DNA from 2 places in the Spirosoma oryzicola genome. Region 2 is predicted to be linked to the other one. Evidence: riboswitches for the same ligand, from Rfam matches in the RefSeq annotation. Region 2 holds a riboswitch; the other holds the start of a gene.
What was found. Region 2 has a riboswitch for cobalamin ahead of LQ777_RS26520 (cobyrinic acid a,c-diamide synthase CobB). Riboswitches for the same ligand answer to the same signal wherever they lie in the genome.
Positions count from the first base shown of each region.

Region 1: linked by a shared signal. The riboswitch ahead of LQ777_RS17450 (TonB-dependent receptor plug domain-containing protein) and the one ahead of LQ777_RS26520 (cobyrinic acid a,c-diamide synthase CobB) in region 2 are both predicted to bind cobalamin.

Region 1 covers NZ_CP089538.1:4,113,130-4,128,987, reverse strand. The annotation lists gene LQ777_RS17460 (M20/M25/M40 family metallo-hydrolase) at 1-580, shown strand, start outside; gene LQ777_RS17455 (DUF5074 domain-containing protein) at 608-1,699, opposite strand; gene LQ777_RS17450 (TonB-dependent receptor plug domain-containing protein) at 1,920-3,920, opposite strand; cobalamin riboswitch at 4,065-4,254, opposite strand; gene LQ777_RS17445 (M16 family metallopeptidase) at 4,361-5,737, opposite strand; gene LQ777_RS17440 (M16 family metallopeptidase) at 5,786-7,129, opposite strand; gene LQ777_RS17435 (hypothetical protein) at 7,235-8,872, opposite strand; gene LQ777_RS17430 (GH92 family glycosyl hydrolase) at 9,206-11,494, shown strand; gene LQ777_RS17425 (permease prefix domain 2-containing transporter) at 11,781-14,483, opposite strand; gene LQ777_RS17420 (PadR family transcriptional regulator) at 14,480-14,818, opposite strand; gene LQ777_RS17415 (SDR family oxidoreductase) at 15,067-15,840, shown strand.
Region 2 covers NZ_CP089541.1:59,908-75,765, forward strand. The annotation lists gene LQ777_RS26505 (cobyric acid synthase) at 1-1,100, opposite strand, end outside; gene LQ777_RS26510 (putative cobaltochelatase) at 1,108-3,045, opposite strand; gene cobN (cobaltochelatase subunit CobN) at 3,104-7,393, opposite strand; gene LQ777_RS26520 (cobyrinic acid a,c-diamide synthase CobB) at 7,399-8,769, opposite strand; gene LQ777_RS26525 (hypothetical protein) at 8,759-8,965, shown strand; cobalamin riboswitch at 8,928-9,130, opposite strand; cobalamin riboswitch at 9,176-9,382, shown strand; gene LQ777_RS26530 (cytochrome c biogenesis protein CcdA) at 9,500-10,135, shown strand; gene LQ777_RS26535 (TonB-dependent receptor plug domain-containing protein) at 10,176-12,395, shown strand; gene LQ777_RS26540 (NAD-dependent epimerase/dehydratase family protein) at 12,795-13,727, opposite strand; gene LQ777_RS26545 (helix-turn-helix domain-containing protein) at 13,846-14,694, shown strand; gene LQ777_RS26550 (alpha-L-rhamnosidase-related protein) at 14,863-15,858, shown strand, end outside.

The DNA of each region.
Region 1 (15,858 bases), on a different replicon from region 2:
CCAGGAGGACAAAGTAGGCAGTAATTACCAGGAGTCGCTGCAATATCCGTCGCTGAATGTCCGGGGCATGAAGTCCGCTGAGATCGGCAAAGGGGCCGCAACCATTGTGCCGAGTGAAGCTACCGCGCTGTTCGACATTCGGCTGGTGCCCGAAACCGACGGAAAACGGATGGTCGAACTGGTCCGCAAGCACATCGAAAAGCAAGGGTTTACCGTACTGGACCATGTACCTACACCCGAAGAACGATTGAAATACGCGCAGCTTGTTTACTTCGAAGGCAATGCAGGTACGCCAGCTTTCCGAACGAATATTAACGAACCGATGGGCGTCTGGCTGCGAAAAGCACTGACCGATGGGTTTGGGAAAGATCCGGTCAGGAGGGACCCGGTAATCATCCGTATCATGGGAGGAACGGTACCCGTTGTTCCGTTTATTCAGGCGCTGAACATTCCGGCAGTCATCGTTCCGCTGGTTAACATGGACAACAACCAGCATAGCCCCAACGAAAACTTACGACTCGGTAACTTACGGACAGGTATAAAAACCTGCCTGTCTATTCTGACAACACCGCTGAATTAGCGCTACCCCTCAAGACGTACCAGATAGTTACCGGAAGAAGAAACGGCTGGGGGCAATGCCAACCCGAACGGAGTCAACCAGAGCGCCGTTGGGCTGGTAGCGAAGCACGTAACCCGGTTGATCATTCGAAGGCGTCACAGCGGCATAAATCAATCCGCGTGCGTCATTGGGGTCTGTACTGAGTCCACTGAAGAAACGGCGTATAAACGGTGTACTGGCCTGAATGTCCGTATCGTTGATCGAAAAACGGTACGTTTCGCCCCGCAATCTGCCGTTATCGTTGTAGGAATTGACAAAGAAAAAAAGCTTTCGGTCGGCGCTCAGCGTGATGGCGCTGGGCGTTCGGGAGCCATTGCCAACGCGCAGCCGGGTTTCGACTAGTTTCGTCGCTGGATTGATGCGCACCATTTCGTTGGTTGACGATACATAGGCCCACAGCTTTTGATTGAAATCATAGCCGACTGGATTAGCATTGACGCCCGCATCGATACCCGGCTGAACAACCTCATCCGTGTCTGTATTGATCACGGTGAGTACCCGTTCGCCACCCGCGCTGCCCACAAACACTTCTTTGTCGACTAGTACCATGCGTTCGGCACCTTTCGGAACCGGTATCTTTTTGCTGACGGTCCGGGAGGCTAGGTTCAGCACCAGGATATAGCCGGGGTTAGCAAAGGCGTTTCCTCCGCTTCCTACGGCATCCCAGCAACTGATATACGCCTTGTTGGGGGCGGCATAAATAACGAATCGCGGATTTTCTACGTCCGGTGATTGGAACGTCACCAGTGATTTAAACGTACCCGATTCAACGACTTCAACTTTATCCTGACCCGCAGCGTTGTTATCGAGCAGAATCACCCCTTTCCCATCGATCTCTACATAGTCTTTGATAACGCCGGTCAAGGATCGTCCATTAGCAGCGGTAAACACATCGTTCGTAACCGTATTGGTGTTGCGAGCGATAAAGGAAATTGTCCCGTTATTGGCTGAGGGAGAACCGGCGTTGACAACGTACGCACCCCGCTCATAGGGCGAAGGCGGGGCATCTCCAACGTGGCAGGCTTCACTAAAAAGCGTCAGAAAAGCAAGGCTAAGGCTGTTGAGTAGAAGAGTACGCATGGTCATAAACGTTACGGCTGAGCTATTTTATTAGACAAAGAACCGATTTATTGCTGACATACCGCGCTCCCTGACGCTTTTTTTGTGCCTGAAATTACCCTCCGCGTACTCCGGTTAGTTACCCGTTTGCGAAAGACCTCGTTGTTGTTCTCTGGTTGCTGCCAACCGGCCTGAATGCATCATCTTCGTTACCAATGAGCCGATTTGACTGCCTTACCCCTTACCAAGTAAAGCGAATACCAATGTTCGCATTCCGACGGCGGGTGTTATAGCCGTAGACATCGTAATAGGTTTGGTCAAACAAATTACGGACATCAGCGAATAAACGCAGTTTAGGCGTAATCTGCCCTTCCGCGTACAGATCAATCGTGGTATAAGAGGCCAGCGTCACGCTCTCCGTTGTAAAGGTTTCTCCGTTATAAAAACGATCGGTACGCTCACCAATGGAGCGCATCGTGGCGGAAACGAACAGGCGCGGTATAATCTGATAGCCTACGCTCAGGTTGATCTGTGTCTTGGGTCGCCGAAACAGGTTGTTGTAGGTCGTGTCGCGTCCGGCATTAGCAGTCGTTACCTTACCCGTTAGCCAGGTTACGTTGCCTGACAGGGTCAGTTTGTTGATAGCCGCCTGTGCTTCCAGTTCCAGACCGTGATCGTGCTGCCGGTCGAAGTTGATATAACGACCGAAGGGTGCGCTGTTCAGCGATTCAAAAAATACAACGTCCTTGATCTGCCGGTCGAAATAAACGGCCCGGACCCAGGCCGTGCGGCTTTTGGTGAATACTTGCAATCCGGCTTCGGTGGAGACGCTGTATTCGGGCCGCAGTGTTTTGTTGCCGTACGGCGAGAATAACTGGTAAAGCGAAGGCGCGCGGAATCCCGACGACAGGTTAGCAAAGATCTTGATCCGATCCGACAGTAGGTAAGACGGGTTAAACGAGTACGTAAACACGTTTCCGTACAACGAATTCCGGTTAAATCGACCACCCAGCTCAACCGAAAGACCCCGGTATGGGGTGAGGATGGCCGTGGCATACACACCAACTTGCCCAACACGAGCGGTATCTTTTCCAATGGATGGCGACTGGTAAGGACCGTACTGGCTGATCGACAGGTAGCTTTGGTCGGTGTTGCTAAAACGATAATCCGCACCAGTCAGCAATTCGCCCCAGGAACCTAGCTTCAGGTTGTGATACACTTCCGCAAAGTGAGCCAGCCCTCCGTATTGCTGGTACGAGTAAATCTCTGATGCGTTCGGCTCAACCGCTGTCGAGTCGTTCTTAAACATCCGGCGGCTATCACCGATGCTGTAGTTAAACGACAGTTTGCCCTGGGCGTGTTTGTAATCAAAGCCAGTCGCTAACCGCTTGAACTGGCTCTTGAACGTGAAATCTTTATCATCGGCAAACGCTCCGGCGTCGATGTCGGCGGAGTAGGCCGTCGTCAAACCCTGTACTTTCAGCGTAAGCCGTGACGTTGGTTGAAACGCGAAATTGGCCAGTAAGGCGTTCTGCCGGTAACCATCCTTGTCAAAATTATTTGTGCCGGTGGGATCGGTGGCCGACGAGAAACCCGCCGACGACAGCCGCGTGTACTGCACGTTGTACGATAGCCTATTGGTTTGGCCGCTTACGCCCACGCTTCCCCGAAAAGTTTTGTACGTACCGTAGTTAACCGTTGCATTCACGCCAAACGGCTTTCGGCCAACGGCATTGCTGCTCGCGCGCTTCGTAAAAATGTTGATGACGCCCGCCACTGCATCGGAACCGTAACTGGTTGATTGCGCTCCCCGTAAGATTTCGATCCGGTCGCACTCGCCCACGGTCAGCAGGTTCAGGTCGAAGGTGTTCGCTACGCCAGACGGATCATAAACCGGCAGTCCGTCCAGCAGAATCAACGTATTACCGGCTGAGGCTCCCCGTAGAAAAATGTCGGTGTTGGTGCCGAGTGGTCCATTCGAACCGACGATTTGCAGACCGGCCTGCCGCGACAGCAGTTCGCTCACGGATTGTGTTGCGTAGCGTTGCAATACCGAGTCAGACAGTACCGTAACGACTTTGCCGGTTTGGGAAAGCTTTTGTTCGATCTTGTTGGCCGTGACCGTCACGGCATCCAGTTGAACGGAGTTCGAAGAAGGAACTTGTGGATTGTCCTGCGCCAGAGCGGACAGGGAGGATACGGCCAGAGCCGCCGAAAGAAACGTACTGATTTTGCTCATCATTAATCAGGTAAAATGAGATTAAGTAATGAGCTGTCGGAAACTGAAATAAAAGACAAACGAACCGTTGCTCGTTTGTGACCGCACAGGTGACGCGCCACCTAACCGAACTGTCTTTCATCTCCGGCTTTTTACCCGAAAGCTCGAATCATGAATTCGTTTGAGGCAGGTCTTCTGGCTTGTTCTACCGACAACGCCTTCCCGCCAAACGGCAGTGGCTTTTTAGTTATCAGCTGGTAATTAGAACTTACAGCTACGGGAATAGCCCCGGATTTACACCGGTGTTCCCTTTTAATCACCCTTACGAGAAGGGCAAACCTAAAACGAGCGGACAAATATAGGCCATAAACGCGTAAGACGGCCATCCGGTCCGTCCCGAATCAATGTGTCGGTACGAATTTACCGGACAGTGTATTCGAGGGGGGACCAGATGGGCGCGTTATTTAAAAGCCGTCGGCCTTAATTTCCTTTTCGGTGATTGTGCCGTACTTCTTGACCTTTTCGCGGATGGTATCCGCTTTGCCGATCAGCACGAATTGCAGGTTGTTTTTTGGGAAATACTGATCGATGATTTGCCGCGTTTTCGCTACCGTCAATCCATCGACATTCTTCTGGAAATTGTTGATAAACGACTCGTCAAAACCCAGACTAAACATATCCGTCAGCAGGTCGGCCAGCGAACCGGCGGATTCGTATCGGGGCGGGAAATCGGCTTTGACGTAGTTTTTAGCCGAAAGCAGCGTTTTCTCGTCGATACCCGTGCGGTGCAGGCTGTCCAGTACCTGAAGGGCCATATCAATGGCCTCCGTGGTGGTACTCACTTTCGTAAACGTCGAAATGGCGAAGGTACCGCTGTTGCGGAACGTACCGAACCGGCTACCGGCCCCGTAGGTCAATCCCGAATTGACGCGTAGCGCGTCGTTGAGCCAGGACGTAAACCGACCGCCCAGAATGGTGTTGACTACCACGACCGGAATGTAATCGGGATTGTTTTGCGTGATGCCTTTGCCGCCAATCAAAAAGGTCGTTTCGCGGGCATCGTCTTTGTTGACCAGCAAGACCCGGTTTTTGTCGAACGAAACCGTTGGGTCCGTTAGTTTGGGTGAGGTAGCCGCGGCTGTTTTCCAGTTGCCGAACAAATCGGTGATCCGCTTTTTCATGGCAGCCGTATTGAAGTCACCCACAACCGCGATGGCCGCCCGGTCGGCAGTGTAGTTTTTCTGGTAAAACTGCCGAACGTCATTCGCTGTAATGGCCGATACCGACGAAGGGGTTCCCGAAATCGGGTTGGCATACGGGTGGTTTTCGAATACGAACCGGTTGAAATACGAATTGACAACCCCACGCGGACTTTCTTTTTGCTGCGTTAGCTGGAGCAGTTGCCGCTGTTTATACTTGTCGAACTCACCTTTGTCGAACGTCGGTTTGGTGATTACGTCCTGAATAATGTCGAAGAGCAGATCCTGATCTTTCACAGCAAATGAAGCCGTTAGTTTCGCTACTTCCTTTCCGCCATAGGTGTCTACGCTGGCTCCCACGTATTCCGCTTTTTCTTCCAGCTGCGCTTTGGTGTACTTGGAGCTGCCAAACAACAAGGCATCAGCGGTCATATTGGCTAGGCCGTAGCGGTTGCCATCCTGCACAGCGCCCGCGTCGAAGACCACCGACACGTTGATCAGCGGTACTTCGCGCTGTTCCATCAGGTAGACGGTCAAGCCATTTTTGAGTTTAAACTTCTGGTAAGGTGGCACTTTGAATGTCTGCGCCAGCGACACGCCCGCTATAAGCAAGGCGGTTATGATTATGACTATTTTTTTCATACTACAAAGCCCGTCGGTCTTTGAATCATTGGGGATGAATAATCGTAGTTAGTTATTTTTCGCGGGGTTGGTTTTTGGCTCTGGCAGCAGATAGCCAACCGTGCGGTTGCGGGCCGTCAGATACGTTTTGGCCACGCGCTGAATGTCTTCTTTGGTGACTTTCTCGTAAAGCGCCGGTGCTTCGTACAGCTTTTTGTAATCGCCGAAAAACAGCTCATAGGTGCCGAGCGAATTGGCTTTACCGTTGATTGTTTCCATCGTGCGATAGAATTCCATCAGCTTCTGGTTTTTCAATTTCTGCAACTCAACGTCGGTAATGCCTTCCGAGATGACTTTGTCGATCTGGTTAAGCACCGATTTTTCCAGTTGCTCCGCCGAAACATTGCTGGCGGCAATGGCGTAGACCGAAAACAGGTTCGGATCGAACGACTCGCCAAAGTAGCTGGACGCCCGCGAGGCAATGGTCGAATCGAGTACCAGCGATTTAATCAACCGCGACGAGTTTCCCGAACTCAACACACCACTCAGCAAATCAAGCGCGTAGTAGTCGGGGTTGCGGGCTTCGGGGGTGTGGTACGCCATCAGAATGTTCGGCGTAGCAATGTCCTTGTAGGTTGTCACGCGCCGTTCACCGTTTTGGGCCGGTTCTACCGTGCGCAGGCTGTCGGGTAATTTCTGGGCCGGAATCGACTCGATGTACTTTTCGGCCAGCTTCTTTACCTGAGCCGCCGTCACATCACCGACGACCACCGCAACGGCATTGTTGGGCGAGTAATAGGTTTTAAAATACTTTTCTAAATCTTCCTGCGTCCACTTTTTGATGTCGGATTCGAAACCAATGACCGGAAACATGTACGGATGCTCGACAAAAGCGACCGATTTGACCAGTTCGCTGATGACACGGTAGTTGCTGTTTTCCAGACCCGTACTGCGCTCGGACAGCACGACGCCCCGTTCGCTCTGCACCATCTTGGGGTCAATCGCTAAGTCGCGGATGCGGTCGGATTCGAGGTCGAAGATGGTTTCGAGGGCACCGCTCTGGAACCAGTCGGTATAGACCGTCGTGTTTTCGGTCGTGTAGGCATTGTTCGAACCGCCGTTGGCTTCCATCACCCGGTCGAACTGTTTAGGACCGTATTTTTTTGCCCCGTTGAACATCATGTGCTCGAAAAAGTGCGACAGCCCCGTGATGCCGTGGACTTCGTTGCGGGCACCGACTTTCCAGAATGTGTAGAAGTTGGCGTTGGGGATAGAGTGGTCTTCGAGGACCATGAATTTCATGCCGTTCTTGAGCGTGAACGTCTGCACGTCCTCCGGTTTGGGCTTGTTCTGTGCCAGCGCGATACCCACAGAGAGGGTTAGTCCGGCCAGCAGCCCGATTCGTTTGTTCATGGAAATGATTTGCGAATGAAATAGTAAAATGAAACGGTTTTCGGGCTAAAAGACAACAATGCGCGGTTGATGTTGCATCGTGTAATATAGCCGGAAAGCCCGAATTTACTTGTCTGGATTCGTCGTCCCAAAATATACCAGCTCAATTTGTTCGCCGGGCGCAATCACCGATGTTCCTTGTGTATGAATAATCTCGAATTGCTGAACGATATCTTTCCACAAACTATGGCGCATGGGTATGCGATACGTGCGGATCTGCCCATCGTTGACGACGGAAATCGGCAAAACCTGACCATAGTGCGGTCGTGCTCCGCGCGGAAACACAAGTGAATTCTGAATAGGAAACTCCGGATTAATGCCATCGGGCGACTGTCCGTTCAGAAGCCAGGTCAGGTTGAGTTGCTGCTCGGGACCTTTATAACCCATTCGAATGTAGATCGTATCAATGTCGCTGGCCCGCCAGCTTCCCGTCGACGAAAGAATTTTTGTTCCCCGAGCGTTCAGCGGCCCGTTGTCGATGTGGCCGTCGTAGGTGACGGTCCAGTTGTCTACCCGGAATGGCTGCTTTTGGTCGTGGCCGCCATCAAACACGTACCACTGATTGCGGCCGTTGGTCTTGTCGAACCAGAAATCGGGTTTAGTCAGGCGCGGTTGCGCATACACATGCTCCCGAATCTGGGCCTCGGTACCCACGATAAGCGTGAATTCTTTCAGCCATGTATTGTCGCTATCCAGCGGATCGAAAACCCGCCCGCCCAAATAGGTCATGGTATTGCCGCCTTCCCAATTATCGTGAGCCGGAATTGCCGCAACGTTATAATTTGCCCGGTACATCTCGGGTGAATACAGGCCAATCAGCCGGTTTGCGCCAATTTCAACGGCTTCCCAGGGTTCGGTCAGGTAAAAGGACGAGATCTGTTGCGTAATAATCGATCCGCCCTGCGTTTGCGCCCGCTCGATACCGTCCGATGTGCTCGTTGCTGCGTTGGTGAACGGAGCCGATCCGTTATAAAACCGAACGCTCTTGGCTCCGTTAATCATCAGAAACGGCCACTCCTGTTCCTCGAAATTGTAAAAACCTTTGTCGCCACGCTGGTTTGTCAGACGCACTTTTACATGCACCTTGTTCTCATCGAGCCGTACCCATTGCTCATAAAAGAAAGGCAGCAGTCGCTTGTCCTGATGCGCCCAGGAAAGGCATTGCGTTTTCGTGTAGATGTACCCATTAATCAGACCGTGAAATAATACCGGCGAGGAATTGCCACCATCGTCACCCGCCTGCAACGGATTGTACCCCACACCTTTCCAGCGGGGTGAATCATCGGCAAAGGAGCGAGGCCCGGCGTAAGAAGCAAAACCCGATTCGCGCCCTTTATCGAAGAAATTAACCAAATATTGATTGGTCGTCTTGTCGTAGATCTGGATCGATCCGCCGTACTCTTTCCGTACTTCCAGCCGAAGCGTGGCCGATTCCTGAACCGTAGTAGCTCCAATCGCGCGGCCATTGATCAGGTTGCCGTTGTAGCTCAGCCACTCGGCTTCCTGAGCCGGGACCGTGTACGTAAAAGGACCAACGGTACTTGACGATACGACAGTAGCGGGTGGAACGACCACAGCGGGCGGTGCCGGATTACCGCCAGTTCCCGGAGTGGGCCATGTAAGCGGAGCATCTTTGCAACCCTCTAGTCCAAGAATACCTATAAAAATGGTTACGATGAGAAGGCGATAAGGTGATTGATTCATGTGGAAAAGGTAAAGAATACTGCTGGTTGATGAGCTATCAATACGTATGCCAGGCGTTGATTGAGAGGACGTACAAGTAAGAAACGAGCGATCGTACGCAGTACCACGTTTATGTTTTATCGAATAATTAACGACTGCGCAGGAATAACGGTATGAAAAATACGGTTTGTTGGACTTAAATAAGCCAGATCCGGCAATAAATCGTTTCCAGCTGGCTATAATCTTTGGTAGCGGTCCAGGCTGGTGCGGGATAATAGACCTCCATGGGCGATGCGAATAGGGGTTTAGCGAAGCTTTTCGTACCTTTTAGCCTTATTTCTACTCATTCAGAAAATGATTAAAGTAAACCTGACCATCCTCTTTCAATTCGTTTTACTTGTTTCCTACGCTCAACAAAACCTGGTTCCTTATGTGCACCCGCTGATCGGTACCGAGAAAATGGGGCACACCTTCCCCGGCGCTACCGTTCCCTTCGGCTCTGTTCAGCTAAGTCCTGACTCCGATACGCTATCCTACGAACTCAACGGCAAATACAACGGCGATGTGTACAAGTACTGCGCTGGTTATAAGTACGAAGACAAAACGATTGTCGGTTTCAGCCACACGCATTTCAGCGGTACGGGCCATTCCGATCTGGGCGATTTCCTGATTATGCCCACGCAGGGCGCTTTACAGCTCAATCCGGGGGTGGCCTCGAATCCAAAGAGCGGCTACCGCTCGGCTTTCTCTCACGCGAATGAAGTGGCCGAAGCAGGCTACTACAAAGTAAAGCTCGACGATCACAAAATTCTGGCCGAGCTGACCGCTTCGAACCGGGTCGGTTTTCACCAGTACACGTTTCCCAAGTCCGACCAGTCGCACATCATTCTCGATTTAATGCATGGCATCTACAATTACGACGACAAGACCGTCTGGACATTCGTACGCGTGGTGAACGACACACTGGTGACTGGTTACCGGCAAACCAACGGCTGGGCGCGCACCCGCACGGTGTACTTTGCCTTGTCGTTCTCGAAGCCGTTCAAAAGCTACGGTCAGAAAAATCTGGACAAAGCGCAGGTCTACAAAGGCTTCTGGCGCAAGTTTGACCAGACCCGCAATTTTCCGGACATCGCTGGTAAGCGGATTCGGATGTATTTCGACTTCGACACGGAAGAAGGCGAGCAGGTAAAGCTAAAAATGGCTTTATCGCCAGTTAGCCAGGAAAATGCCCTGGCGAATATGCGGGCCGAAGTTCCGCACTGGAATTTCGAGCAGGTCAAAGCCAAAGCGCAGGCCGACTGGAACCGGGAGCTGAACAAAATTCAGATTGACGCGTCGGAAACCGATAAGGTGAATTTCTACACATCGCTGTACCATACCTTCATTAATCCGACGGAGTATATGGACGTGAATGGGCAGTACAAAGGCTTGGATCAGGGTGTTCATCAGGCAGCGGGATTTACGAATTATACGACGTTCTCGCTGTGGGATACGTACCGGGCGTTGCATCCGTTTTTCAATCTTATGCAGCCCGCCCGTAACAATGACATGGTCAAATCTATGCTTAGTCACTACGATCAGAGCACGTTGAAAATGCTGCCGGTCTGGTCGCACTACGCCAACGACAACTGGTGCATGAGCGGCTACCACAGCGTGTCAGTAATAGCCGACGCAGTTATCAAAGGCGTATTCAACGGCGACGCCCAAAAAGCGCTCGATGCCTGCATTGCTACCTCCAATCACCGCGATTACGAAGGAATCGGCGACTACATCGACAAGGGCTACATTCCGGCGTCGGCTAATGGAACATCGGTGTCGAACACGCTGGAATATGCCTACGACGACTGGTGTATCGCCCAGATGGCGAAGAAACTAAACCGGCAGGACGTGTACGAAACCTACCGCAAACGCGCTCAGAACTGGCAAAACGTGTTCGATAAGTCGATTGGCTTCATGCGTCCGCGCCTGACCGATGGGTCGTTCAAGAAAGAGTTTGATGTGCTCAGTACGCACGGGCAAGGGTTTATCGAAGGAAATTCATGGAACTTCAGCTTCTTCGTCCCTCAGGACCCGGCGTCTTTGATCCAGTACATGGGTGGCCCCAAGAAGTTTGCGGCCCGGCTCGATACGTTGTTTGCCATGAACCTGCCCGACAAGTTTTTTGCCGAAACCGAAGATATTACGCGCGAAGGCATCATTGGCGGCTACATTCACGGCAACGAACCGGCGCACCACGTCGCTTATCTGTACAACTGGGCGGGCCAACCCTGGAAAACGCAGGAGCGCGTTCGTATGATTCTTAATATGCAGTACAAACCCACTCCCGACGGTCTGGGCGGTAACGACGATTGCGGGCAGATGAGCGCCTGGTATATGTTCTCGTCGATGGGTTTTTATCCCGTAGCGCCGGGATCAGACGAATACGCCTTGGGTAGTCCATCGGTTAAGAGTGCCCGATTGCAACTCGAAAATGGTCAGACGTTTACAGTTGAGGCCATCAACCAGAGCGACAAAAATGTGTACGTTCAAAAAGTGCTTTTAAACGGCAAACCACTAACGCAGCCAAGCATTACGCACGCTGATATTCTAAAAGGCGGTAAACTGACGTTTTACATGACCAACAAACCCGTCAGGAAATAACCTATTTTTCAGTGGTGTCGGTTTTGCGAACCAGTATTGTCCGAAATGTTAAATTTGCTTCGATCCGATGTCCTTCTATAGTGGTGTCGGCGGGGCCGCCCGCGCGGTTCTCAAAACCGACACTTCGCGTCAGCAATCTGTGTCGGTTTCTTAAAACCGACACCACCACATCATGCATTGTACGGATTTCGGACAATACTGTTTTGAGAACCGCGCGGGCGGACCCGCCGACACCACCAAATGGGTGGCCTTAGCGATACCACTTTCAGCATGGGGAGCAAGACTTTTAGTCCGTTCGTAAACTCTTTACCGGGTTGGTCAGGGCGGCTTTTAAGCTCTGGAAGCTGATGGTCAGGAGCGTAATCAGGACCACTGCCAAACCCGCCAAGGCAAACACCCACCACGCCACATCAATCTTGTAGGCGAAATCCTGCAACCACGTTGTCATCGCCCACCACGCCACTGGCGAAGCAATAAACAAGGCAATGATAACCAGCTTCAAAAAGTCTTTCGACAGTAAGCCGACGATACTGCCGACACTGGCCCCAAGCACTTTACGAATGCCAATTTCTTTCGTGCGCTGTTCGGCGGTGAACGTAGCCAGACCAAACAAGCCCATGCAGGAAATCAGGATGGCGATGGCCGTCGCCAGATTGACAAGTTGAGCAGTTTTCTGCTCTTTCTCGTAGAGTTTGGCAATGGAATCATCAAGAAATGCGTAGTCGAATTTGTTGTCTGGGTACACCTCATTCCAGGCTTGTTCAATACTCGCTAGCGTTGCTTTCAAATCGTCGGCGTGCCTGCCTTTTGTCGTTAGTCTGACGCCAATATTGCGTGCTAGTTGGGGGATGTAGCCAATAAAAGACGAGGAGATTTTTTCGTGAAATGACTGTTCGTGGAAATCGGCGACAACGCCAACGACAGGATACATTTTATCGTTGAATTGGAGCTGTTGGTTTACCGCGTCGGCTGGCTTTTTGAAGCCCATAGCTTTGGCAAAAGTCGCGTTGATGACCAGTTCACGAAGCGAATCCCCTGGATGAAAATTTCGACCCGCCAGCAAGCGTAACTGATAGAGCGGTATATAATTGGCATCGCCCACCTTGATCGAAGACTTCATATCTACCGTCTTTTTTCCGGGATATTTCAGCTTGGTCATCATGTATGCACCGCCCATCGGCGAAAACCATTGCATCGATATCCGATCAACACCCGATAACCGTTTAATTTTTTCGGCCAGTACCTGACTTTTATCATCACGCAGGGTGCGTACTTCAAGCGTAGCGTTCGTGGTAAAGCCCAGATCTTTGTTGCGCATGAAATCAAGCTGCTGACCGACGATCAACGTGGCAATAATGAAAACCAGCGACACCGTAAACTGAAACACAATCAGCCCTTTCCGGAAATACCCTTTCTGGCTACCGGGCAAGGCGTTTTGCCCTTTTAATGTCAACGCTGGCAGGTACGATGATAAGAGCCAGGACGGATAAAAACCGGCCAGCAACGACGTGATCAGCACCATCGCCACCAGAAAAGCGAGCGTTTTGAGACTGAATAAACTGTACGTTAAGCCGTTTGGCGTCAAGGATTGAATCGATGACAGGATCGGCTTCGTAAGCAGTAAAGCCAGCACTACCGCCAGGCAGGTTAGCAGCGCTGTTTCGCTCAGAAACTGAACGATCAGGCTGTTCCGGCTGCTTCCCATGACTTTGCGAATACCGATTTCTTTTGACCGCTGAACAGACTGTGCCGTCGATAGATTGATAAAATTGATAGCCGCAATGATCAGAATGAAAGCCGCAACACCCATCAGGCCGTATAGGGTCGGGAGGTGCGCTTTTCGGGAGTAGTTGTCATCATAATTAGCATTGAAATGAAGGTCGAAAAGTGGCTGTAAACTCGGCCAGAACTTCATTTCCTTCGCGTAGTGACGCTTCGAAAATTGTCCAAATTGAGCGGCTAGCTGAGCGGGTGTTGTACCCTGGGGCAGTTTAACGAAAGCCTGTGATGCCGACCAGTTGTCGTTCCATTGATCGAGGTCGATGTCCTGCTTTAGCTGACTGGCCCGTACCGTAGCCATCGAAATAAAATCGGTAAACGTAAAGTCGGTTGGCTGCTCCCAGTCTTGCACGATACCCGCCACGCTAGTCCGTATCGAATCCCGGTAAATGACTTCTTTGCCCAGCATCTGCTGGAGGGGAATGTCACCAAAATAGGTGCGTGCTTTGCGCTCGGATAGTACTAGTTTGAACGGTTCATTGAGCGCTGTGCGGGGATTGCCAGCGAGCCATTTGTAGTTGAAAACAGAAAAGTACTGTGGATCAGCAACGATAATATCCGCATTGTTGCCTGTGCTCCGGCGGCTTTCGAAGCGTACCGGCTTTTCGCTGCCGTTCGGAATCAGTACGTCGGTTTCGATATTGTGAAAAGCGGTTACCGTTTCCACGCCCGCAATCTCGTTTCGAACAGCCGCCGGAACCGCATTGGGAACAAAACCAACGGGATGCCGTTCGTCGTTCGCTTCATATTTTACGTCGCCAACAAGCCGGTAAATCCGCTCCTTATCGGGATGAAACGTGTCGTAGCTTAGCTCGTAGTTGGTGATCAGGTAGATAACCAGGCAGGCCGTTACGCCCAGCGTCAGGCCAAACAGGTTGATGAGCGTACTGGCTTTGTGCTTGACCAGATTACGAAAGGCGATTCTGAAAAAGTTGCGTAGCATGGCAGGATTTAGGAAAAAAGGGGAGGGATAGTCCGTTGGATTTCGTTTGATCGCGAAGGGTTTCAGGAAACTCAGCACTTCTTTGGCGTACTGCCGCCGGGCGGATCGCTCGCCCAGCTGGGTTTGATTGCGCTCAAAGCGTTCGTGCAAGTCGCCCTGCACTTCTTCCAGCAGATGTGGAGCGCAGAACCATTCGAGCAGCCGGTCGGCCCAACGGGGCGGGGCTACTGGTTTTTCTGGGCTGTCTAGTCGTTTCTTAGCGTTCATAGGCTGATAGCCGGTAAAGCGTTGGGCGCAATGGAACTCCACAACTGGTCGCGCGTGGCCCGAATGTCATGCAGCGTCCGGCTACCTAATGCCGTGACCGCGAACAGCCGTTTACGACGTCCTCCGCGTTCGGCGGTGGCATCACCCATGCGGGAAGACAGCATCCCTTTTTCTTCCAACCGATGGAGGGCGGCATGAACGGCGCTGATGCTTACCGAGCGCCCGGTCTGTCGATCAAGCTCATCGGTAATCGCCACGCCATAAGCGCCATCGCCCAGCACGGCAACCGTCAATAAAACCACCTCTTCGAACTCGCCCAGATACGATCTTCTCATACGATTGAGATATATTCAATTTTTGTAGAACAAATGGCTTGCCAGGATTAAAAAAGTCTTTTTCGGTTAAAATGGACTGCTTTTCGGATTAACACGGTTGTACGAATTCGGACACAACAGTCCGAAGCCGAACAGACGCGCTTGTCGATAAACCTGTTTTAAATTAAGCGGAAAACAAGCTTTGTTCTGCGGAAATTGGCGTTTAGTTTCGCGCTTATTAGCGAGAAAAACGTGTAAAAAGCTATTGTATGAATCAAACGCTGTGGTCGTTGAGCGGTCAACGTGCGCTCGTAACGGGCGGAACCAAAGGTATCGGCGAGGCTATTGTCCGTCAGTTTCTCGATCTGGGAGCCTCGGTTTTTATCGTGGCTCGCGACAATGAATTGCTTCAGAGACAGATCAACGATTACCGGCAGCAAGGCCATACGGTCGAGGGAATTGCGGCCGATGTTAGTCAGCCGGGCGTAGCGGCTCAGATCATTGAATCCGTAAAAACGACCTGGGGTAAGCTGGATATTCTGGTCAACAATGCCGGATCGAATATCCGGAAACCCACTGCCGAATACAGTCCTGCCGAGTACGATTATGTGTTGAACACCAACCTGCGCTCGGCCTACGAACTAAGTCAGGCGGCTTACCCGATGCTGAAGGAATCCGAAGCGGGTGGAAAAATCGTTTTCGTATCGTCAGTGTCGGGGCTTACACATACCAGTAGTGGCTCGTTGTATGGCATGACCAAAGCGGCTATGCTGCAACTGACGCGCAATTTGGCGGTCGAATGGGCGTCGGATGGAATTCGGGTGAATGCGGTTGCGCCCTGGTACATCAATACGCCCTTAGCCGCGCCGGTTCTGACCAATCCCGAAAAGTTAGGTGGCATTCTTAAGCGAACGCCCATGAACCGGATTGGCGAACCCGCCGAGGTAGCATCCGCCGTTTCGTTTCTGACGATGCCCGCATCGGGCTATATCACTGGTCAAGTCATTGCCGTAGATGGCGGATTACTGGCCTGGGGTTACTAAGCACGGTAGTAAGAAACA
Region 2 (15,858 bases):
ACGGGCAGTAGGCCTAAGCCGGGAATAGACTCAATAGCACTTTCCAAATGATCAGGGTCGTCAATACGTTCGCCCATCATCTGATAGCCACCACATATCCCAATCACCGTTTTGCCGTCTTTGTGGGCCGACACAATGGCGGAGGCTACGCCGTTATTTTTCAGCGTTAACAAATCCTCAATGGTGTTTTTACTACCCGGTAAGATAACAATATCGGCTTTGCGGAGTTCGTCGGGTTGGTTTGAATAAAACAGGTTGACGCGTGGATCGCGTTCCAATCGGTCGAAGTCTGTAAAATTGGATAAGCGTTTCAACAAAACGACCGCTACGTTTACTTTTCCGGCTACCGTAGATCGAAATTTCTGTTCCAATGAAACTGAATCTTCCTGCTCGATAAAAATATCCCGAAAGTAAGGTAATACGCCCACGACTGGAACACCGGTCAGTTCTTCCAGCATCCGGCGTCCGTCTTCAAACAAGCGAGCATCTCCCCGAAATTTGTTGACAATAATACCCTTGATAAGTGAACGTTCCTCTGGCGTCAGCAGAGCGATGGTGCCGTAAACACTGCCGAATAATCCGCCCCGGTCGATGTCGCCAATCAGGTACGTTGCCGCGCCCGCGTGCTGCGCCATACGCAGGTTGGTAATGTCGCGGTGTTTTAAATTTAACTCCGAAATACTACCCGCTCCCTCCATCACCACGGGCGAATACTGGTTGCTCAATCGGTCAAACGCCTGCTTAACAGCGGTAAAGAGTTCAGCCCGGTTGTTTCCCATGAAATAATCGTAAGCGGACTGATTGCCAATGGGCTTGCCATTGAGGATGACCTGCGAACTATTGTCGTTTGTTGGCTTCAATAATACCGGATTCATATCGGTATGACAGGCAATGCCAGCCGCTTCGGCCTGAACCGCCTGCGCCCGACCAATTTCGAGGCCATCGGGGGTTGCGTAGCTGTTCAGCGACATATTCTGGGCTTTGAACGGGGCAGGCTGATAGCCGTCCTGTTTGAAAATGCGGCAGAACCCCGCCGTGATAACGCTTTTGCCAACGTCGGACGCCGTACCGACAAACATAATAGGACGAAGCTTACGCATTAGTTTCTCATAGGTTAAGCCGTGAGGATACCGTCTTGGTTATCGTGTCTGCGGTCAGATCGTCCAGCGCTACGCACTCCGCGCCTAGAGCCTGAGCCAACTCCCGCGCCCGACCCAATCGCAGGTAATCAGTGTCCGTGTCAATAACCAGAGTCGATAGCGATTGATCACGAAGCTGGTTGGCCAGTCGAATTGTTTGTTGCCAGGCATCACCACCGCCGGGTAAGGGTACATTCGCTTTACCATCGCTTAAAATGACCACGAAAGGCTGTCTCTTGTCCGATTTTTGGAGCGATTCCACCAGTTCGGCAGTCATTTGTAAGGCGTGTGGTAATGGCGTTCGTCCGCCCGTTGGCAGGTTCTGTAGCGCCTGCTCAGCCTGCTCAATATCGCGGGTAGGGGCTAATAGTAGCTGCGATTCTACTCCCCGAAAAGCAATAACGCCCACACGATCGCGGTGCTGGTAAGCGTCGGTCAATAGACTTACTACACTCCCTTTGACAGCTTCCATCCGGCGGCTGGCAGCCATCGACCCGGACGCATCGACCACAAACAAAATCAGGTTACCTGTTTTTCCGACTCGCACACTCTGATGCAGATCGTCACGGGTGATTTTCCACTCATCGTCTCCCCGGTGTATTGCGCTCTGCAAGGTAGCTGATACTGCAAGATCCGTTGGTCGCTGATCGGGGACCGCTCGCACGAACGAACCGCGTGGCGCATTCGTAACTGGATTACGTCGTCCAGTCACAGTGGGTTGCTGACTGACGTTTGTTTCGGTAACCAGCGATGGCGTACTCAGGACAGGCAGCACGCCAAAAACCTGTTCCTGCTGTGATTCGTCACGAGATGATTCGTCGCTTTGTGATGAATTACCGTTGGGCGATTGTGGAGCTGTTTCCGATTGATCGTTGTTTTTTTTAGGTTGTGGTTGGTGGGGGGCATCCGATGGCGGCTGTAGTTCATCCAGCTGGTTTTCGAACTGTCGATTCTCTTCCGCTGGTTTTTTTCGATGCCGGTGGGGGAGAGCCAGCTCAGCCGCTTGCCGAATGTCGTCCGCTGTTACATCGGTGCGCCCCGCTAGAGCCACTAGTGTCAAAGCTGTTTTGTACAAGACAATATCGGCCCGTAGACTGGCGACGTTCAACTGCGTACACAGCTGACTAATGAACGTCAGTAACCCGTCGGTCATGCGTACTTCGGGTAACAACTGGCGAGCCTGCTGAATCTGACGCGCTATAGCCTTTTGTTCATTATCCCACTGATTGACAAATAGCACGGGATCGGCTTCAAAGGCAATACGACGTCGAACGACTTCGGTTCGCTCGGCAGCATCGCGGGGAGCCGTTACATCGACTACTAATCCAAACCGGTCGAGAAATTGAGGGCGAAGGTTGCCTTCTTCGGGGTTCATCGTTCCGATCAGCATAAACCGGGCCGGATGATTCACCGACAAACCGTCCCGCTGAACCGTGTTGACACCCATAGCCGCCACGTCGAGCAAACTGTCGATCAGATGATCGGCTAGCAGGTTCACTTCGTCAATGTACAGGATACCCTGATGAGCCGAAGCCAATAAACCCGGCTGTAATTTCTTTTTCCGTTCTACCAACACACCTTCTAAATCCAGACTACCCAACACCCGGTCTTCGGTTGCCCCGAGCGGTAGGTTAACAAACGGAACGGCTACCTCTTCCGTTTGCCAGTTGGGCTGCTGACACGCCTGACACGCATCCAATGGCTCGTTAGGCAGACAGTTAAAGAGAGAACCGGCTACACGTAAAATAGGCGGCATCACTGCTGACAAGCCGCGAACAGCCGTGCTTTTAGCAGTACCCTTGTCGCCCCGGACCAGTACCCCGCCAATACCCGGATCGACCGCGCACAAAAGAAGGGCTTGTTTGAGCCTGGGCTGACCGACGAGGGCCGAAAACGGGTAAATCATGAATGGGTGAGTCGGATAAAAAAGTAATTGGAAGCTGTCAAAATATGTTGGTTGCTGGTTATTCGCTGCGTATTTCAAGCATGCTTTCGCTTTTCAGGTACACCTCCTGCAAGGCCTGTAACATATCGGGGGATGGGTTCGCCCACATGCCCCGCTGAGCGGCTTCGAGCAACCGTTCGGCGATGGCGTTCAAAGCCCACGGGTTGCTTTCAGCAAAGAACTGCTGCATGGCGGGGTCCAGAGCGTAGGTTTCGCCCACCTGCTCGTACATCCAGTCATCGACAACCTGCGCGGTGGCATCATAGCCAAACAAATAGTCTACCGTAGCGGTCAGCTCCAAACCACCCTTGTAACCGTGTCGCTTGATGCTTTCCAGCCATTTCGGATTGACGACCCGCGACCGGAAAACGCGTAATGCTTCTTCTTTCAAGTCGCGCACAACCGGCTGGGCGGGGTTCTGTGAATCGCCAAAATAGTGTTTCGGCTGTTGCCCCGTCAGGCTGCGGATCGTGGCAATCATGCCGCCGTGAAATTGTAGGTAATCGTCACTGTCAAAAATGTCATGTTCGCGATTATCCTGATTGTGAAGCGCTACCTCCACACCTGACAACCGCTGTCTGAACTCGGTACGCGCGTCGACACCCTGCGCGGTTTTCGAATAGGCATACCCGCCCCAGTTGACGTAAGCCTGAGCAAAATCAGCGTCGGCGCGCCAATTTTTTTCGTTGATGAGCGGCAGAATACCTGCTCCATAGCTACCGGGCGCGGCCCCAAAGATTCGGTAACTAGCTCGCTCTTCAGCTTCTTCGAGGGGCATATCCTGGTCGCTTAGTCCGGCTAAATCAGCTAGATAGTGCTTACGGACGAAGTTCTGGTCGAGCGGTTCATCCAAGGCAATGACGCGCTGAACCGCTTCGTCCAACAACTCAATCAAATTTGGGAAAGCATCCCGGAAAAAGCCGCTGATTCGGGTCGTGACGTCGATTCGGGGGCGGCCCAGCTCGTCGAGCGACATTATTTCCACGGTTGTCACTCGCCGACTTTCGACCTGCCAGATCGGGCGGACGCCGAGCAAGGCCATTACTTCGGCTACGTCGTCGCCACTGGTCCGCATGGCGCTCGTCCCCCAGATGCTGATACCCACACTTTCGGGATACGTTCCGGTTTCTTTCCAGTGCCGGTCAAGCACTTCGCGGGCGAGTTGTTGACCTACTTCCCAGGCTGCCTGCGATGGTAACGCTCGTGGATCGACAGCGTAGAAATTACGGCCCGTCGGCAAAATATGCGCCATCCCCCGCGTTGGTGCGCCACTTGGCCCTGCCGGAACATACCCGCCGGATAACCCATGCAATAGGTTAGCAATCTCTTCGTCGGTACGCGCCAGATTGGGCATTAGCCGACTGCATACGTAACGCAATACCTGCCGAATGCCGTCAAACTTAGCTTGAGCTGGCGATTCGTTAAACGTCTCGAATAGCACTTGGTCGATGCGATCAGGGTGGAATCGGTACTGTTGAGTCACCCGAAACAAGTGGTTGGCCAGTTCGTCAAGGACTTCCAGCGCATCCGAATGGGTGATCACGGGGCGTCCGGCTAGTTTCGTAAATGCCATCGAAACAGATTGAAGTCGCGCACCTTTATTCGCTTGTAATGTGTTCAGGTTCCAGTTGAAAAGCTGCGCTAATTCGGCGGGTAAACTAGGCGTCGTGGCGTTCGGTAGCCGGGTAAGCGATTGCAACATATCGACCAGGGCGTCACCCGTCGGCATTTCGCCCAGCGTGTGTAGACCGTTCCGAATCTGAGCCGCTCCCAACTCACACAGGTAACCGTCAATGTCTTCGATCAGGTGCGCAACATCTTTTCCGTCCATTTCGGTTAGACTGACTGGCACACCTTCGGGCGTCATTTCATCGTCCCAATCGTGCTTGTGATCGCCGTGGTCGCGGCTGAGCATGGCCGACAGATCGGCGTCTAGGTTCGTTTGTTTGATGAGCGTCCAGATCTGCCGTTGCAACAGTGGGAGCTTGGCCGGGTCCATTGTTTCAACCTGATAATATTCATCGACCAACTGCGTCAGCTGAGCCAGTTCTCCGTAACTGTCGGCGGAGGTCATGGGGGGCGTCAGGTGATCGATCACGACGGCATGAGCGCGCCGTTTGGCCTGTGATCCTTCGCCGGGGTCGTTGATAATGAACGGATAGAAAAGCGGCAGATCGCCCAGAAATGCATCAGGAAAACAATTGGCCGACAGCCCGATTCCTTTTCCCGGTAGCCACTCCAATGTACCATGTTTGCCGACGTGCACAATGGCGTCGGCCCGCCAGTCGTCGCGGAGCCAGCGGTACAGAGCGTAATAGTGATGAGTAGGCGGTAAATCGGGCTGGTGATAGATGGCATCGGGGTCCATGCCGTAGCCACGGGGCGGTTGCAACGCAACGAACGCATTACCCAAATCCAGACCCGCCAACGCAATGTGTCCGTTGTGAACATAGGTTTCGCCGGGGGGCGGTCCCCACTGCTTCTCCATTTTTTTGCGCAGCGCTTCGGGCAACTGAGCATACCATTCCTGATAACGCGCAGATGACACCCGACCGGCAGCATGGGCGAGTTGCTCCGGGGTCAGATACGTTTCGTCGTACGCACAACGGTCGATGAGCTGGTGAATCAGCTCCGTTCCCGTTGCGGGTAGTTCGCCGATCTGATAGCCTTCCGCTTGCATCGCGTACAGGATATTCATCAACGAAGCCGGTGCATCCAGGCCAACGGCATTACCGATCTGCGAGGCTTTCGTATTTGAATTTGTGAAAATAAAAGCGATCTTTTTCTGGGCGTTCGGCAGATTCCGCAGTCGCGAAAAACGCAGGGCCAGCCCCGTTACGCGCTCTACCCGATCATCCAGCGGAACGTAGCCTTTGGCATGCCGCTCTTTCTCTTTGAACGAAACCGGAACCGTAATGATCCGTCCGTCAAACTCAGGAATCGCTACGTTCATGGCCGTATCCAGCGGATTGAGCCCCCGGCTTGACGACTCCCAAGGACCACGGGCCATTCCCGGCGTAATAGCCTGAAAAATGGGCACGTTGAGCTGGGCCAGCGCTCGCCCTGAATCCGCTTCCTCGTCCGCCGGGCGAACATCGGTCATCGCGTACGAGATGGTATTGATCAGATTGTCAATGGCAATGCCGCCGTGCTCGGCCTGGAAGTAGCTGAACGCGAATGGGGCGTTGGTAGCCGGGTCAATCGCTTTAAGCGACGACGTAAAGATCGGCAGTGCGTTCAGGCCTTTGTCTTCCAACGACCGAACGAGTGCATCCACAAAAGCCGTGTTGCCGCTAAGCCAGTGCGACCGGTAAAACGTAATGCCCACCGTAGGCCGATCCGGATTATGCTGCTGTACCCAGTCTGATAGATTGGCCTGTTCGGGTAGATCAGGATGATAAATGCCGTGTTCAGGTAGCTGGACGGGGGCATCGGCCCCGAAGCCCGTCATCAGCAGGTGATCGGATAAGAAGTAAAGCAGGGACGTAAAATTCTGGTAGCCTCCGGCTTGTACATACGCCAGCGTTTCGTGCAGAATAGCAGGTGAAACCGTCGAAACAGCAGCAAAATCAGGGTTCAACTCGCCCGTACCGCTAATGACGATCAGATGCTGCCCTTTTTCTTTAGCCCGACGTACCAACTCACTAAAGCCGGGAACACTGCTTGGCCGACCGTGAATACGCAGGACAATGATCTGAGCGGCCCCGATCTCCCGGTCGAGCAGTTGAGCCATCTGCGCTTCGCTCTTGATCGCCAGCAGACTGATCCCCGACGTTTTCGGAAAATCGTCCGGTAATTCCTGCAAGACCCGGTTCATTGTCAGCAGGTCGGTGTCGGCGTGAGTCAGGAACACGATGCCGCCGGTTGGCGTTGCCGTCTGGCCGAGTTGGGTAGCTACTTCAGAGCCTTTCCAGGTGTAAAATTGGAAAACGTATTCCGACAGCTCAGCCGGTGGGGCCAGAAACCCGTCGGCGGCAATCATGCTGTCGATGTAATCGAAAATGGCGATGATCTGCCAGTCGCTATTAACGGAATGAAACCACACCGAATGCCCGTCGAAGAGCAGCGTGACCACATTAGCCAGCGTGCAGGGGCCGAGGCACCCGCCTTTGGTCATGTGAACGACGTTGCGAATCTTCCGACGCATCCACTCGCTTTTGTACAATTCGACCGGAATGGCCGCGTACCCCCGGTCGGTGCGACCGCAGCAGCAGGCGTTGTAGCAATACGATAAGTGCCCCCGGCGCTGAACCAAGTTTATGGCTTTACCGTCGGATCGGGTTACTCGCTGGCGTTTGATGTCAGCCATAAGGATTAGTCCGCCAGGGCGGTGATTACTCTGTTTTTATCGACCAGAGATGCCGATAAAAGTTGATGAATAAATGCCGGGTTGTTGCCCCAGTATAGATGCACGTACGAAGCGAAGGTGTTGCTGACCCGGTACAATTTGGTTTCGACCGGAATCCCTTTCGCATTCGTGATCGTTGCGAGTGAATCAGAAGAAACTGATTTCTGTAACGTTGAGTAATGAAATTCGTGTCCGTTCAGCGCCAATCCATTCCAGTCCACTCGGCGGTAACCAAGCGTCAGTTTCGCTGTACGCATAGACGTGGTTAGCGGTAAGGCTCCCACCATTGGAAAAACTGCGCCCTGTTTATCTTCAATGCCTTGACCGAGGTACATGAGACCACCACATTCGGCGTACGTTAATCCGCCTGATTGGCAGTAGGCCCGAATGCTTTCCCGCATGGTGTCGTTGTCGCTCAGCGTTTGCGCGTACAGTTCCGGATAGCCGCCGGGGAGGTACAAAAAATTCGTTTCGGGCAGTGATGTATCGTGCAATGGGCTGAAAAATGTAACGCGACCGAAGCGAGCGAGTACGTCTAGGTTCTGCTCGTAAGCAAACGTAAATGCCTCGTCGCGGGCTACGCTGATGCGCCGGTCCGATACAGGTTCTGCCGTAGACATTGTGGTGCGTTCTGACCGTTGGGCGCGGGTAATCGCTAGTAAGCGGTCTACATCGATTGTCTTTGGAATAGCGTCGGCAACAGTCTGAATGATGCGTTCGTAATCCGTTTCGGTAGAGATATGCAGACCAAGATGTCGGGACGGAATGGTAAATTCGGGATTTGCCGGTAGATAACCCAGCGCTTCGACGCCTACGTCCGTACAAGCCTCCGCCAGAAAGCGGTAATGCGATTCTGATCCGACAAAGTTGAAGATCGCCCCGACCAGGTTGATGCCTTTGTAAAAGTTTTTGAACCCGTACAGCAATGGAGCCACCGAGTAAGCCATTGCTTTGGCGTTGACGACCAGCACGACGGGAATAGTCAGCAATTCGGCCAGTGCTGCGCTACTGCCCTGCATTCGATTCGAGCCGTCGAACAAGCCCATCACGCCTTCGGTCACGGCCACGTTGGCACCGCTGGCATAGCGTTGATACGACTCGGTCACGTGCTCCGGCGACGCCATGAACAGATCCAGGTTGATACTTGCCGTACCGGCTGCCGTTCGGTGATGATAGGGGTCGATGTAGTCAGGCCCGCACTTGAACGGCTGTACCCGCAGGCCCCGATCCGAAAGTGCCCGTAGCAATCCCAGCGTCAGCGTTGTTTTGCCGGAACCGCTGGATGGCGCTGCCAGCAAAAAATGCGAAAATTCGTCTAGATCAGGCATGCGTTCCATTGACAACCCGTTTAAAAAAACGTCAGGCTGCATTTCGCCATGCGAACGGGAGGGGGACAGCCAGCCAGGCTATGGGTACAATAAACCCATCATTCCGGTACCCAAAAAAGGGCCGACAGTGTACGCCAAGCTTGACCGTGCTTCAGACCGCGAAAGCATTGTCAGCAAGAAAAAGGGCAGGTTTCCTGACTTGTAACATTGCTGCCGTCCTTCCCAGCCCGGAAGGCCAGTGGACATTGTTGGGCAGCAACTTTTAACGTTACGTACAGTTGCGCGACAGTTCGGATTGACACCACCGGGGTGGCCTGACCGATTCCCTCTTGATCTGCCCGTGAGCAGAACCCTTTTCCTGTTGGGGAAATGAAGTAGTTAACGTATTCTCATCAAAGGTACGGTATATTTTATACTTTTGTGGCTGTTTACGGGTGTGCTTTCTACTGGGAAGCGCTTAAAAGGGAATCCGTCGCACCGTTTCGATGGTGTAAATCGGAGCAGTCCCCGCTGCTGTATAGTTCACAAAAAGGTTCTGACTTAATTAGCCACTGTTCGACTGCGAATGGGAAGGCGTCAGAACGGAACGAGCCAGAAGACCTGCCTTGAACAAATAGCTGGAATGCTTTCGGGACGAAAAGCAACAGAGAGCATTATGCGGCACCCCTCCGGGTGTACATCGGCTTTTTGTGTGCGTTCTCCGCAGGCCAATCAATGGTTCATTTAGTAGCGCAGACGCATGATCAATCCTCTTTTGCTGGATTCACTTCTCCTCGGTGTTCAGCACTCCTTTGAACCCGACCACATGGCCGCCGTATCGGTACTGGCCTCCGAAAAAAACAAACAAGCTAAATACCATATTTGGCGTGTTATCTGGCGGTCGTCGCATTGGGCGCTGGGCCATTCGTTCACGCTGATTCTTTTTTCCTGCCTGATTCTGTTGTTCAAATCGGCGCTGTCGCTGAATATTGCCGAACAAGTCGAACTGGCCGTTGGACCGTTGATGATCTGGCTGGGCATTGTCGCCATCCGACGGAATCATCAGCAAGCGCACGAGCACGTTCAGGCGTCTCCCAACACGTCGTTCAGCCGCTCGTTCTGGGTCGGCATGGTTCATGGATTGGCCGGTACGGGAGGTGCCTGTACCGTTGCGCTGACCCTGGCCGCCCGTGACGCTTCTACCGCCGTCTGGATTATCGTGTTACAAAGCGCTGGTATCATTGTCGCCATGACCATTTACGGGTATCTGTTGGCCTTTTCGCTGACAAGGGTGGTCGATACGTGGCGGCAAACCCTCCGGCTTGTCAACTATGCCGTGGGTATCTTTTCCATTGCCATTGGTTTATTTACTCTCTGGGAATCTGTCCAGCCTTAGTCCGCTTCATCTCGTTAAACTACCCCTAATTTATAGTCAAGTGAGTCTATTTTTACGTTTAAGTACCCGTTTACGCATCAGTGCCCAAGTCATCAACCGTAGCTCAGTAAGTGGTATCGTATGTCTGCTGGCTGGTCCGGCCTGGAGTCAGTCAACGCCCCCCGACACCGTACGCAACCGGGACCTTACGGAAGTCGTCGTTACAGCTACCCGTTCGGAAGTTCGACGCGATTTGGTTCCCCAGCAGATCACGGTGCTAAGCCGACATGACATCGACCAGACACCCGCTACGGACGTTACCGATCTGCTCAAAAAACTGGCGTCTGTCAATGTTATTCAATACCCTAGTTTATCGTCGGGCGTTGGTATTCGTGGGTTCAGACCGCAGTTTTCGGGACTCAATCAACGCACCCTTTTGCTTATTGATGGCCGTCCAGCGGGTGCTACGAACCTGTCAACCATTGGGCTGAATAACGCTGAACGGGTGGAGGTTTTGAAAGGACCGGCTTCGGCACTCTACGGTTCGCAGGCGATGGGCGGAGTCATCAACGTAATTACCCGGCGTTCGAAAGGACCGGTTCACGGCAACGCCTTTGCAGAATACGGTTCGTTCCAGACGTACCAGGCGGGTGGAAATGTCGGTGGTAACCTGACGAAACGACTCGATTTCGATGCGTCGCTTAATTATTTCAAACGGGCGCAGGATTACAAACTGGGCAACGGCAATTTCTTTCGGGATAAGCTGGATGGCGATCAGGCTGTAAAAAATTACAGCAACAAACCCGCCGAAACTATCGATGATCGTAAAGATGACGGGCAGGTTCGTCCAAACACCAAACTAACGTATTACTCGGGCGCATTACGAGTGGGTTACCAGCTCAGCACCAATTGGCGTGTTGATGCGCGGGGCGAAAAATTTATTGCCAAGGATGTTGAATCGCCCGGTGACATTACCTACGGAACTACCCAATCCAGCCTGAAAGATGCCGACCGGCAGGCGGGCGAAGTTGCGGTCAGTGGTCAGGTGGGCGCGCACAAACCCGTTTTACGGGTGTTTGCTTCTGGCGAAAACAGCTTTTTCAAAACGACCAACGTTTCGGGTAAACCAGTGACGCCGTATCAATCGTCGAGCACAGAGAATCGTTGGGTTGGCATACAGCTAAAAGATAATTGGCAGTTAGGGCCACACACGCTGACGGTGGGCTACGATTACCTTGATGCCAGTACACAATCGCGCAGTTGGACCGATGCCACGACGGAGCGGGCCCCATCACAGCCTAATTATGCCATTCGCTCGTCGGCTCTTTACGCGCAGGGGCTGCTGCATGTCTACCACGATCGACTTATTCTGCAACCAGGCATCCGATACGACAACATCACGTTTGACGTAAAGGAAACGCCCCTGCTGACGACGTTTAAACCGGGTAAGGCAACAACTCCATTCGTTAGCCCAAGCCTGGGTGCCGTTGTGCGTCTGTTACCGGGCTTACAGGCAAAAGGTACAGTAGGACGGGCCTTTGTTACGCCCGATGCGTTCAATGTGGCCGGGTATTCTGAAACACGTACCTCGGCGGGTAAGATTACCATTACGACTGGAAATTCGGGATTAACCAATGAAAACAGCGTTAGCTACGACGCGGGATTGACGTTCAATCGTCCGACAACCGGTTTCAGTGCTGGGGTCACCTATTTCCATACAAACGTAAAAGACCGGATTGCGCGGGTCGTAACGCAGGTCAATGAAGCGCAAACCAACGGCGACGTGATCGTCGCGCGTGCAACGTACGTGAATGCCGCCGATTCGGAAATCAGCGGTCTCGAATATGAACTAGCGTACGATTTTGGTGCGCTGAGCAACTACCGGTATTCATTACAGTTATTCGCCAACGCCACCAGTATGTTCCGGTATACCGAAACCATCGTTGGAACGGATCGATCCGTAACGCAGCGGGACATCATGAACGTAGCCAAACAGAACTGGAATGCTGGGCTGGATTACAACTCCTACAAAGGACTGCGGGCACGGTTGCTGGGACGGTATGTTGGTCATCGGAAAGACACCGACTTTACCGACGCAGCCAACCCTGAAATTGTTTACCCGGCTTATCTGGTTATTGATGTCAGTGCCTCCATGACAGTAGCAAAACAGCATACCATTGGTGTACAGATCGCAAACCTGACGGATGAGAACTATTACGAAAAAAGAGGGTATAACCTACCCGGTCGGTCCATTTCGCTACGCTATACATTAGCGTTCTAACATTACCCGGTTATTTAGCAAAATGATGATCCAAACGCGATTGATGGCGTAGATGATCAGTAGTCCATCGGCACCGAAACGCTTCGGTGCCGATTTTGTGTTTGGAAAGTATACCGTTTTAAAACGTGAATAATGGGTTGATATAATACGTAAGTGTCTAACGATCAAAATACTAAAAGATGGTTTTTGTCATCCCGACCGATCCGCCGGTGCGGCAGGAGAGATCTTCGGATGCTAGAATAGGCTGCTCTCAGCGAAGATCCCCGCTCCGGCGGCTCGGTCCTGTATTGGGATGACAAAAAACGTTGATAATCAAAAGATTAAACGGAAGCTGAGCCATTGTTCACGTTTTTAAAAGCTTACTCTGTAGCGGCAATTCACGAAAAGAATACGCAGCCCTCATTGGTTTGTGAACCATGACGCGGTGGCCTGAATACCCGCTTCGTAAGACGTCGGCGTATAGTTGAACGCCCGCTCAAATTTTGAGGAGTCGAACTCGAACGGAAACTCATCTTGGTAATTCATCTCGTACGCTTCTTTCAGGAAAGGATTAAACCAGCCGATAAGCTTTAACAACCACTTGGGTAGCACCAGTAATTTATTCGGACGGTTCATAGCGCGAGCCGCTATTCGAACAAACTCCCGGCCCGTTAGCGCCGTTCGGGGTGTAGGCAAATGCCAGATCTGGCCTAACGCTTTCTCATGCGTCGCTAGTAAATAAAGCGCTTTGGCCGCGTCAGGGACATAATTAAACGAGCGAGGCACATCGGCGTTAATGGGCCATTGCGCCCGGCTGCCTTTTTTAAGATTGCTAAACACGTAAACACCCGGCGCACTTTTGTCCGTCACCGTTGGTCCATAGAAGTCTACCGCCCGCGCAATAGCCGCCCGGATGTGTCCTTTGCTCATTGCCTGTTCGAGGATGCGGGCCACCTCCGCCCGTACCTTCCCCTTCCGGCTGACAGGTCGGTACGGCGTTTCTTCCGTGATAGGCCCATTTACCCGACCATACATGTATACGTCATCGAAAAAGATGAGCGTAGCATTCGTTGCCTGACAGGCGGCAATGGTATTTTGCATAATGATTGGCCAGTCGCGTTGCCAGACATCCGCGTTGTAGTCGATGCCGATGAGTAGATAAACCACATTCGAACCCGCTACGGCTTGTGTCAAGGCGTTTCGGTCGAGCACGTTAGCCGCCATTGTTTCGGTTCCAGCTACGGACTTAGGGTTGCGGGATACCAGCCGGATCGTTTCACCGTTTGCTTGCAGAATGGGAATAAGAGCGGTGGCGATGGTGCCATTAGCGCCCACTAAAGTATGTACAGCCATAACCGTATTTTTTGTGGATTGACAGGTCAAAAGTAGTGGAGGCAATACCCAGAGGATTGTACGAAAACGAAACAGGGGCAACCGAAACCCAATAACCCGACGATTCGTTAAAGCTGGTATGAACACGGACGATGCAAACATAGAACAGGTTCTCCTACCCGACGAGCGGCTGACGGACGTAGTGCGACACATCTATTGCATTCGCCAATCAGCGCAAGCACCGACGATCCAGAAGCAGTTGGTACCCAACTATGAAATGATGCTGATCGTTAATTTCGGTCCGGCAATAACTGCGTCGGCAGCTGATTATACCTGGGTTGTTGAGCGGTCTGCCGTTTTGGGACCACTCAACAAGCTTCTGCGGTATACCGTCCCGCCCGACGCAGACATGATGGTCGTCGTCTTTACGCTTAATGGCTTTTATCGGCTGGTTGGTCAACCTGTTCACTCACTGCGAAGCGAAGCGGATGCCGACATCGGAATGCGGCTGAACGATGAAACTTTTGCGGAGTTGTGGGCGCAGTTAAAAGCAATGCCATCGCTGGCTGACCGGCTCGATTTGCTGAATGCTTACCTGTTGCTGCATATGGCCCCCGCCGATGAGGATGCCCGCTCGATCCTGGAGGGAGTCGTATTGTTCGACAACGTAGCCATCGATCCAGTGAAAGTCATTGCCGAAACGCGTCAGCTTTCGACCCGTTCCGTACAACTTCGCTTTCAGACCAACTTGGGGGTTTCGGCCAAAGAACTGGCTCGGTTTCTGCGTTTCAAAAAAATGGTAACCGAACTGATCACACAGTACCCGGCCCCGCCCGATTGGGCCAATCTGGTATTCGTTCATGGCTACCACGATCAGAGCCATTTGATTCGGGACTTTCAGCAATTTATGGGCCTTAGCCCCACCGAGTTTTTACAGCAACTGGCCAGTCAGGAAATCTGCATTTCGCAACCCGGTAAATATTACTAAAATCATCGGATACGCTACTTGTTTGTCAAATGGTTGTTAGCGGTGCTACACCGCAACGACTCTACTTTATACGGCTTGAACGGTAAGATAGTTTAGTTCGTCACTTTGTAGTGTGACTAGGTAGAATCTACCACCGCTCAATTGTGTAAACAAAAGCCCAAATAGCCCATGCGTAACCGTTTAATTCTTTGCTGTATTCTATTTATTGTTTGTTCAACTCATTTGGCCGCTCAGTCCAGAGCGACCTGGATTTGGTATCCGGGCGATTTTGAAATCTGGCTGAGCAATAAAATGCAGACGAAACGCACCGAACGGAATGCATTTATACCGCCCTTCTGGCGACTGTACAGCCATCAGATTGTGGTGAATTTTTCCAAACAATTGAATCTGGCGCAGCCTGAGGAAATTACGGTAGCGGTCGAAGGGCAGTACAACGTAACGATTGACGGGAAATACGTGCAAAGCGATATTCGTCGGATTACACTGCCTGCTGGAAAGCATAGCATCAACTTTCAGGTGTATAATCAGGTTAGCCCACCATCGATCTACGTACAGGGAAAAACGATTTACTCCGATCCCACCTGGACAGTAGAAGTTGTTCATAACAATTCGGCGGACAACATGCCCGGTAAGGCAACCAATGGGTATGCAGGTAGCTGGAACTTCGACGGTCCCGAGAAGCTTCCTTCCCGATACAGCTTACCGACGAAAGAAGTAAAGGCTACGTCCATAAAGCGTAATGCGCAATCGGTTTTAGTCGATTTTGGTCAGGAAACGATTGGCTTTGTTCAGTTAAAAGGATTGACGGGTAGCGGTAAATTATCGCTCTATTTCGGCGAGTCGCAGGAAGAAGCGTTGTCGGTTGATTCCTGCGAAATTCTTGATCATTACACGATAAACAGTAACTCAACTAATTTTACGGCCAGCAATGCACGGGCGTTTCGCTTTGTCAACATCGTTCATGAGCCGGGCATTCAGTTTGCCGATGTGTCCATGTTATACGAGTACCTGCCGCTTGCTCAGCGCGGAACCTTTAAAAGCTCCGACGAGCAACTAAACAAGATATGGGATGTATCGATTCGTACCCTCGAACTGAACACGCGGGAGTTCTTTCTCGACGGTATCAAACGTGACCATTGGGTCTGGTCGGGTGATGCTGTACAG